3 regions of the Rhizobium sp. P2_G2 genome follow, and region 2 is predicted to be linked to each of the others. Evidence: riboswitches for the same ligand, from Rfam matches in the RefSeq annotation. Region 2 holds a riboswitch; each other region holds the start of a gene.
The links. Region 2 has a riboswitch for cobalamin ahead of bluB (5,6-dimethylbenzimidazole synthase). Riboswitches for the same ligand answer to the same signal wherever they lie in the genome.

Region 1 (3,283 bases), on a different contig from region 2:
GCGGCGACGGCGGCACTGTCCACCACGGTCACCACGCCATCGACGGTTACCGCTGTCTTGATACCCGGCCAATTGAAGGCGGCGACCAACGGTTGCGGTAGCGCCAGGCCCGATGTCTCGATGACGATATGGTCGGGCCGGTCCTTGCGTTCAAGCAGCTTTTCCATGGTCGGGATGAAGTCGTCGGCCACGGTGCAGCAGATGCAGCCATTGTTGAGCTCGATAATGTCGTCCTCCGTACAGGCCTCGGCGCCGCAGCCCTTGAGCACGTCGCCATCGACGCCGAGATCGCCGAATTCGTTGATGATCAACGCGATCTTGCGGCCGCCGGCATTCATCAGCATGTTGCGGATCATCGTCGTCTTGCCGGCGCCGAGAAAGCCGGTGATCACCGTGGCGGGTATCTTCTGCATGGTCTTATCCCTTCATCTTCAGCGGCAATCCGGCCGCCACGAAATAGACGTCGCGGGCTTTCGCCGCGATCGATTGGTGCAGCCGGCCGGCATGGTCGCGGAAATCGCGCGCCATGCGATTTTCCGGCACGATGCCAAGCCCGACCTCGTTGGAGACCAGGATCAGCGTGGCTTTCGCTTGCCCCAGATGGTCGGCGAGCGCGGCAAATTCCGGCGCCAGCGCATGCTCCTCCATCATCAGATTGGTGAGCCAGAGCGTAAGGCAGTCGACGAGGACGACATTTCCCGGATGATCGACGGACCGAAGCGTTGCGACAAGGTCTACAGGCACTTCATGCGTCGTCCAGGCGTCGCCGCGCTGCACCTTATGATGTGCGATGCGGTCCGCCATTTCGGCGTCCCAGGCCCGACCAGTGGCGACATAATGGCGCGCAAGCCCGCTCTCGGCGGCCAGCCGCTCTGCAAAAGACGATTTGCCGGAGCGCGCACCGCCCAGGACGAATACGCTGGCAGGAGAAGAAAGAGCGGCCATCACGCGAAAACCGCGAGGCTATTTATACAGCCGCAAAGGCTGCGAACAGGATCGGGCGCCATCACAACCTCCGTGCTGCTGGCCAATAAAAACCGGGCGAGAATGCCCCTTGCTTGTCTGGCAGGTCTCCTGGCTCGCGGTTGCCACGTGGATTTCTCACACGCTATCGACATCCCCTCGCCTTCCCGGAATTTGGGCGCTGCGCAGACCGACGATTCGTAGAAGAAGAGGCGTCCAGTCCGTGTTGCCGTAGCGTCATTCCAGTGGCTTTGAAGCGACCTCTGCCCCATTTCGCGCCTGCGGCACCATGCCGTTTATCCGCGATATCGACGTCGATCACTCCTGGGGATGCCTCGCCGCTCTACAGTCGCGGGGTCGGCCGGGATGACAATGCCCTGATTGGGTCCATTCGTCCCGTTCCCTTTTGATCCCTGGGGCAAAGCCTTTCGGGAACCAAACATCGTCAAGAACTAGGGATTCCGTTGCGACAAGTCAATCGCATCTGCGACATTGTCGGCGGCGGTTTGGTTATGCAGCACCCATCTTGCGGCTCGCCCGGCGGGCTTCATAGAGCGACTTGTATCGGGCATATTCCTCGGCGCGCAGGATATGCCCCGGTCCCCAGGGCTTGGCAGTGCCGGCAAAATGCAGGATGCCGTCATTGCCAGTCGGTTCCTGCGCCGGTACGGCGTTCCAGATCGGATCGAATTCGGCGCGATTGGACCGTGCATACATGTTGAGCGCGTCCTGATCGTTCATGGCGAAATTCTCGACCAGCGGCACGGTCAGGCGCGAGGATTGGTCGTCACGCATCTGCGCCAGGTTCATCAGCGTCACACCGGCGTTGAAAGCCCGGAAATCGAGTCGTCCACAGGCATGCAGATGGCGGCGCAATTGCCAGGCCTTGGCGCTCTTCATCCGGTAAGTGGCGCGCTGCAAGAGGTCGTGACCCGTCCGCCAGGACAAGGGAATGCTGCTCTTGCCTGCCAGAGGCGCATCGCCAAGGTCCATGTCGTAGAGCTTGGCCAGATCGCCCTGGATGACGATATCGACGTCGAGATAGATGATCTTATCGACGTGCCCGAGCAAATCCGGCAGCAGCAAACGGTCGATCGTCGATGCGGTCGTGTGCTTGAGCAGGTTCAGATCGTCGGTATAGTTCACCTTGTCGAAATCGTAGATGGTGAACTGCGCTTCCGGGAAATCAGCGGCCAGATCCTCGAAATAGCTGCGCGCAATACCGCGGGCCAGGACGTGGAAAATGGCCGGCCGCGAGAGATTGCGGACCGCCGACTCAATCGTCACCGGCAGCATGTCGCAAAGATTGGCGTCGAGCGCGAAGGCGCCAATGACAGGATTGCTCCCCTCTGCAACCGGGTTGAGCGTATAGGCATCGGCGCGCAGCGCAGTGACGATAGCTCCGATGTCGAAGGACGGCTCCGGCCAAGCCGGAAAATCCGCGCAATAGGCGTCAGCTGCTGCAAGGTCTGCTTCGCAGATATTGCGCCATTTTTCGTAAACGCGCTCCTCGCTGGCGCCGTTGAAGATCAGCCGCAGGATCAGTTCGATCTTCTCGGCAACATTGCTGCGCATGCGTTCGAAGCGCGGCTTGCCGAGCCGCATCAGGCCTTCGAAGCGCACATCGCCCTTGTTCTTCGGCTTGAAGGTGACATCGAGGCCAATCGAGGTGCAGGGAAGATAGCAATGCAGCCGCGACGTCGCGATCTTCGAATAGCGCCGATAGCCGTTGAGCAGCTTGGTCGCAGCGTCGAGCGCATCGACGAGCTTCATTTCGCGCACACCGTCTTCGGCCTGCGTATAGGGCACGGCGTTGAGACTGGCAAATTCGTCGTCCTTGGTAGAATAATCGACGAGCGCGATCGTATCCTCGCCGGCATGCGGGACGTCATCGGTGAAAATCTGGCCGATCGTGGTGGTGACGCAGCCGGAGAAGAAAGCCTGCACGCCCTTTTCGCGCAACAGATAGACTGTCGTCCAGTCGCGACAACCGATCGGCTGGTATTTCCTCAGATAGTCGATCGCCTTGTCCGACAGCATCTCGCGATTGTTGACGTGGAAGGAGATAAAGATCGGTCGGATGTTATCATGGAACGGAAAATCGAACATCGTCTCGAAGACGGGATGCATGTACCAGCCATAGGCAAACATCCACGTCTTCTCGGGAATCGAATCCCAGGAGGAGAAGTCGCGATTGACTGCGATGGGACGGATCTTCGCCGTCCGTTTCACCAAACGGCCTTCCGGGGCGATCCGCGTCTTCAGTTCTTCCAGCTTGCGGCCGAGTTCGCTGTCGTCATAGCGTACGGACTGGAAGCGC
Region 2 (3,283 bases):
GGCGCAGGCGATCGCTCGCGAAGCCGGCGACGAAGCCAAGGGCAAAGCCGACGCAGAGCGCACCAAGCTCGAAAGCGAGCTTTCCAAGAAGATTTCCGAGGCTGAAGCCAGCATCGCCGAGATCAAGAACCGGGCGTTGGGCGAGGTAAACACGGTTGCCGAAGACACGGCTGCCGAGATCGTCGAAGCGCTTGCCGGCATATCCGTAAACAAGGCCGATGCCGCTTCCGCGGTCGCGGCTGCCAAGGGCTGATCGGGAGGTTCGTCATGGATGCAACTTTATGGGCCCAGACCTGGGCACAAGTCGCCCTGGTGATTTTTCTCGGCGTCGTGATCTACCTCAAGGTTCCAGGCATGATCGCCAAGAGCCTCGATGCACGTGCCGCTAAGATCGCCGATGAGCTCGATTCCGCCAAGAGACTGCGTGAAGAAGCCCAGTCGCTTCTGGCGGAATACCAGAAGAAGCGCAAGGAAGCCGAAGCGGAAGCTGCCGAGATCGTCGCTGTCGCCAAGCGTGAGGCCGAAGCGCTGGCCGAAGAGGCCAAGCAGAAGACGGCCGACTATGTCGCCCGCCGCACTGCGCTCTCCGAGCAGAAGATCAAGCAGGCCGAGCACGAAGCGATCACCGCTGTCCGCTCGGCTGCCGTCGACCTGGCCGTCGCCGCCGCTGAAAAGCTGATGGCGAGCAAGCTGGACGAAAATACGTCAAATGGCCTGTTCGACAAGGCCGTCGGCGAAGTCAAGGCGCGCCTCAACTAAGCGCAAGCGGACAACTGCCAGCACATTTTAAAACCCGCCTCGTCACCGAGGCGGGTTTTTCATTTCTTGCGGCATTCGATCTCGCGATAGAATGACAGGACATGCGAGGCCTCTGGCCAGCGCTCCCGGTAGATCAGCTTGTCGAGCGGGATTTTCTCCCGCCAGCCCTTCACCGCCAGTTCCGGTGAGGTATAGAGCTGTTCGACATAGCCGACGCAGAGATAGGCGATGATCTCGACGCTTTCGGGAATGCCGAGATGCGTCTTCAGCCGGTCATGGTCGAAAATGCTGACCCAGCCGACGCCGACGCCTTCCGCACGCGCGGCAAGCCAGAAATTCTGTACGGCGCAGACGGTGCTATAGAGGTCCATGTTGGGGTTATGCGTTCGCCCGAGGACAAAGTCGCCACCGCGCTTACGGTCGCAGGTGATGCAGAGATTGACCGGCGCCTTCAATATGCCTTCGAGCTTCAGCGACATATACCGGCGCTTCTGCTCGCCCTCCAGGCGATCGGAGGCTTCGAGATTGGCATCATGGAAGATGCGATGGACAGCCCGCCGATTCTCTTCGTCGCGGATGACCATGAAGTTCCACGGCTGCATATAGCCCACCGACGGTGCGGCATGGGCCGCTGTCAGCAGGCGATGAAGAACATCGTCCGGCACCGGATCGGGCAGGAATTCATTGCGCACGTCGCGGCGCGAATGAATGGCGCGGTAGACCGCTGCGGTCTCGGATTCGGAAAACGGACCGGCCGCCGCAAGGTGGCGAGAAATGGAGGCGTGCATCGTCAATCCCCGACGGAATGCCTTCTCAGCTGGCGCCGTCCGCGCGCCCGCGTCTATCATGTCCGGCCGGTCTTCTGGCTTGGGATCATCTGGCGCTGCAGCCTTCCCGGTTTCCCAGTGGCATCAGGCAAAAGCCCGGCAGCCCATCCCCCTTACAGCGTTGGGCACGCGCCGGCATCACACCGGCTTCCCGATTCTCCCATATTCTGGGCACCGGACACACTTGTTTAAGCAGAAGCGGTGAGGGGAGGCAAGCGGTACGCCGACCTCGAATGCCGCAATCAATCCTTCCGCAGCGGGCGGAATGTCATCCTGTGGATGGCGCAGGGGCCAAGCTCGACAATGGCATTGCGATGGAACTCTGTCGCGTAGCCGGCATGGAATTCAAAGCCATAACCCGGATAGCGGCGGCCTGCCGCGACCATCATCCGGTCGCGTGTCACCTTGGCAACGATGGACGCCGCGGCAATCGACAGGGACCGTGCATCGCCGGAAACGATCGCCTTGCCGGGGCAGGGCAGGCCGGGCGCTACGTCGCGGCCGTCGATGATGGCAAAATGCGGACGGCTATGCAGCGAATGCGCCGCACGGCGCATGGCTTCGAGGCTTGCCCGCAGGATATTTATCCTATCGATTTCTGGCGCTGAGACGGACGAGATTGCCACGTCGAGCGCACTGGCAAGAATGAGCTCGTAGAGCGCTTCGCGCCGCTCCGCCGTCAATTGCTTGGAGTCGTTAAGGCCATCAGGGATATTGTCGGGGTCAAGCACCACGGCACTTGCGACCACCGGACCGGCCAAGGGGCCGCGGCCGACTTCATCGATGCCGGCCACCAGCCGGTAGCCGTCGCGCATCAATCCCTGCTCGAACCGGAACGTTGGAGCCGGCTCGATTTCCTCCAGGGGCAGGGAATCGGCGAGAAGTCTCATGCGGGTTCAAATGACACTTCCACCGATTCCCCGCAAGTCCCGGAACGAGGGCGGCGTTCCTAGGACTGGGTGCGCAGGCCGGCGGGACAGGGATTGCCGGCGGCGCGGAATTCAGTGCCTCGGCCTGATGCGGGCAGGGTGCGAGTGAGACACTGAAGTTTTCGCCGATCCGGTACGGCAGGCGGGCCGCCCCGGATCGACCAAGACATGCACAAACAAAGACCTAAAGCAGGCTGAGCTGTACGCCCGCACCGCTCGGCGGCACGAAAAGCTCCGTGTTCAGCGGCATGCTGCGCGTCCTGCGAATGCCGAGCTTCTTGGCTGCCAGCTCGAATCGGCGGCTGATCTGCCAGGCATAGGGGCCTTCGCCCTTCATCCGCTTGCCGAATTCCGCATCGTAATCCTTGCCGCCGCGCATCGAGCGGATCAGGCTCATCACGTGCCGGTAGCGGTCCGGATAATTCCTGAGCAGCCAGTCGCGGAATAGTGGGCTGACTTCGAGCGGCAGGCGCAGCAGCACATAGCTTGCCTCCTTGGCGCCGGCAGCAGCGCCTGAATCGAGGATGCGCTCCAACTCGTGATCGTTCAGCGCAGGGATCATCGGCGCTGCCATCACTGCCGTCGTCACGCCAGCCTCGGTCAGCGCCCGGATTGCCTCCAGCCGCCTCGACGGGGTCGAAGCGCGCGGTTCCATCAGCCGTGCCAGCCGCCGGTCGAGCGTCGTCACCGAAATCCCGACTCGTGCCAGGCCGCGCTCCGCCATTTTGGCGATGATGTCGATATCGCGCATGACTAGCGCCGACTTGG
Region 3 (3,283 bases), on a different contig from region 2:
GAGAAGCAGGGTGCGTCGGCGCGGCAATTGTTCGACGATGCGCAGGCGATGCTGCAGAAGATCATCGAGGAGAAGTGGTTCGCACCCAAAGCAGTGATCGGCTTCTGGCCCGCCAACGCGGTCGGTGATGACATTCGCCTGTTCACCGATGAAAGTCGCAGTCAGGAACTCGACATCTTCTTCACGCTGCGCCAGCAGCTGACCAAACGTGACGGCAAGGCCAATGTGGCGCTCTCGGATTTCGTTGCCCCGCTCTCGTCCGGCAAGCCGGACTATGTCGGCGGCTTCGTCGTCACCGCCGGTATTGAGGAAGTGGCGATCGCTGAACGATTCGAGCGGGCCAATGACGATTATTCTTCGATTCTCGTCAAGGCTCTGGCAGATCGTTTCGCCGAGGCCTTCGCCGAGCGCATGCACGAAGTCGTGCGTAAGGAATTCTGGGCCTATGCGATGGATGAAGAGTTCGCGCCGGATGAATTGATCGGTGAACCCTACCAGGGCATTCGCCCCGCGCCGGGTTACCCGGCGCAGCCCGACCATACGGAAAAGGCGACGCTTTTCCGCTTGTTGGATGCAGAAAACACGGCTGGGGTGAGCCTCACGGAAAGCTATGCGATGTGGCCGGGATCATCGGTCTCCGGCATCTATCTCAGCCATCCGGAAAGCTATTATTTTGGTGTCGCCAAGGTGGAGCGCGACCAGGTCGAAGACTATGCGGCGCGCAAGGGCATGGCTGTCGCAGAGGTCGAGCGCTGGCTCGGGCCGGTGCTGAATTACATTCCGGAACCGACGGCAGAAGCAGCGGAATAAAGCCTCCAGATTGTTGTGGCTACGCCATCGCGCTGTCGCAAATGACGTTGCGATGCCGCATCATCTGTGGTCTCATGAGGATGCTTGAGGTGCCGGACGGTTCTTGGAATCGTCCGGAGAATTGGGAAGCCGGTTAAAATCCGGCGCTGCCCCCGCAACGGTAGCAGAACGTAATTGCGACGGGAGTCCACTGGGCCAACAGCCTGGGAAGGAGTCGCAAGGTCCGAAAGGACGGTTCTGGAGCCCGGAAACCAGCCTCGGGATTTTAACTCGACTGATCGCGGTGGGCGGTCAAGAGGCGGATGGCTCGTGGCGTCGGAAACCCTAATCCGAAGAACGCGACGGCTGCACGTTTCCCTATGTCCACCATGCCCAGTCCTTGAACCCGACGAGGACCGACCATGGATATCCGTTCCGAAATGCTTTCCCGGCTGAAGACCCGCAAACCCGGCTTCAGCCTCGCTCAGCCATTCTACATCGACCCAGACTATTACCAGCAGGACCTGGAGCATATCTGGTACAAGGATTGGCTCTTCATTGGTCACGATTGCGAAATCCCCGCTGCGGGCAATTATTTCACCGTCCAGGTCGGTGCCTATCCTGTCGTCATCCTTCGAGACAACGACGGAAACATCAAGGCTTTCCACAATTCCTGCCGCCACCGCGGTTCGCGTGTCTGCCAGGATCACAAGGGTTCGGCGGCGAAGCTTGTCTGTCCCTATCATCAATGGACCTACGATCTCGACGGATCGCTGCTCTTCGCCCGGCAGATGGGCGAGAATTTCGACAAGACCGGTTTCGGCCTCAAGTCGGTCGCCTGTGAACTGGCCGGTGGCTATCTCTTCATCTCGCTCGCCGACCAGCCGATGGATTTCGCACCGTTCCGGGCGATGATGGAGCCCTATTTCCTGCCGCATCGGCTGCGCGACGCCAAGGTCGCCTACGAGAGCACGATCATCGAGAAAGGCAACTGGAAGCTCGTCTGGGAGAACAACAGGGAGTGCTACCATTGCGCCGGCAATCACCCGGAGCTCTGCAAGACCTTCCCGGAAGCGCCGACTGTCAGCGGCGTCAACGGCGCCAAGGACGATCCGGAAATCGCCGCACACTGGGAGAAATGCGAAGCCGCCGGCCTGCCGAGCGCCTTCGTCATCGATGAGCAAGGCCAGTATCGCACCACCCGCATGCCGCTACTGCGCGAGGCGATCAGCTACACGATCTCTGGCCGCAAAGCCGTGCAGATGCGGCTTTCGGACAATGTCAACATGGATCGGATCGGTACCTTGCTGCTCTACCACTATCCGACCACCTGGAACCACATCCTCAGCGACCATGCCATCACCTTCCGTGTCCTGCCGATCAGCGCCACGGAAACCGCGGTCACCACCAAGTGGCTCGTGCATAAGGATGCCGTCGAGGGCATCGACTATCGCCTCGATGAACTCATTCATGTCTGGACCGAGACCAACGACCAGGATCGGCAGATCGTCGAGGAGAATGCGCGCGGCATCCATTCGCCGGCTTACGAGCCCGGCCCTTATTCGGAAATGCATGAAGGCGGCGTGATCCAGTTCGTCGACTGGTATGCGAGCTTCATGCAAGAGCGGCTGGCCGGCAAGGATAAGCCCGCACTCCGCTCCGTCGCCTGACCGGGAGGGCACCATGAACATGATGGTGACCGGCGTCACGCCAGCGGCTTTGCCGCTCGATCAATCGAAACCATGGAATTCCGCCCGCCAAATGCTGGTCTGCACCAGCGTCGTCGACGAAGCGCCGGATGTGAAGACCTTTACCTTCGCCGTCGAGGGCGGAGGCTGGTTCAGCTATATGTCGGGCCAGTTCATCACCGTCGAACTACGTGCCAAGGGCGGCGACCTGCATCGCACCTATACGATCTCGTCCTCGCCGTCACGGCCTTATGCCATCGCCATTACCATCAAGGCGCAGCCGAACAGCGTCGGCACGCGATGGATGTTCGACAACGTCAAGCCGGGCAGCCGCATCCGCGCCTATGGGCCTAGTGGCCACTTCACGCTGGCGCGCCACCAGGCGAAGAAATACCTATTCATCTCAGCCGGCTCCGGCATCACACCCATGATGTCGATGCTGCGCTGGCTGTCGGATTGCGCGCCAGGCGCGGATGTCGTCTTTCTCAACTCGGCGCGGCGGCCGGAGGAGATCATTTTTCGCGAGGAGCTCGAATTACTGGCTAAGCGGATGGCGAACCTGTCGCTCGGCTTCCTGCCCGAAGGGCGATCCGTCGCCTCGCCATGGGCAGGCCTGATGGGCCGCCTCGATCGCCACAAACTGTCGATGCTGGTACCGGATTTCATGGGCCGCGAGGTCTTCTGCTGCGGGCCGGAGCCGTTCATGAACGCTGTGAGCGGGATCATCCGCGCCGAAGGCTTCGACATGGGGCACTATCATCAGGAAAGCTTTGGCGCGACGTCGATTGCCGAGAGCGTCCACAAGC

Region 1: it holds a riboswitch for cobalamin, as region 2 does, so the genes downstream of both, cobU (bifunctional adenosylcobinamide kinase/adenosylcobinamide-phosphate guanylyltransferase) here and bluB (5,6-dimethylbenzimidazole synthase) in region 2, are expected to answer to the same signal.
Region 3: it holds a riboswitch for cobalamin, as region 2 does, so the genes downstream of both, AC1D06_RS17290 (aromatic ring-hydroxylating oxygenase subunit alpha) here and bluB (5,6-dimethylbenzimidazole synthase) in region 2, are expected to answer to the same signal.

What each region holds. Positions count from the first base shown of each region.
Region 1 covers NZ_JBFUFF010000109.1:15,435-18,717, reverse strand. Annotated here, with positions in the region: gene cobW (cobalamin biosynthesis protein CobW) at 1-413, opposite strand, end outside; gene cobU (bifunctional adenosylcobinamide kinase/adenosylcobinamide-phosphate guanylyltransferase) at 418-945, opposite strand; cobalamin riboswitch at 1,048-1,418, opposite strand; gene AC1D06_RS36310 (glycosyltransferase) at 1,474-3,283, opposite strand, start outside.
Region 2 covers NZ_JBFUFF010000010.1:109,360-112,642, reverse strand. Annotated here, with positions in the region: gene AC1D06_RS11085 (F0F1 ATP synthase subunit B) at 1-253, shown strand, start outside; gene AC1D06_RS11080 (F0F1 ATP synthase subunit B) at 268-759, shown strand; gene bluB (5,6-dimethylbenzimidazole synthase) at 819-1,547, opposite strand; cobalamin riboswitch at 1,595-1,780, opposite strand; gene AC1D06_RS11070 (ribonuclease HII) at 1,829-2,476, opposite strand; gene AC1D06_RS11065 (PA0069 family radical SAM protein) at 2,700-3,283, opposite strand, start outside.
Region 3 covers NZ_JBFUFF010000021.1:72,431-75,713, reverse strand. Annotated here, with positions in the region: gene metH (methionine synthase) at 1-810, shown strand, start outside; cobalamin riboswitch at 881-1,084, shown strand; gene AC1D06_RS17290 (aromatic ring-hydroxylating oxygenase subunit alpha) at 1,212-2,459, shown strand; gene AC1D06_RS17285 (FAD-binding oxidoreductase) at 2,473-3,283, shown strand, end outside.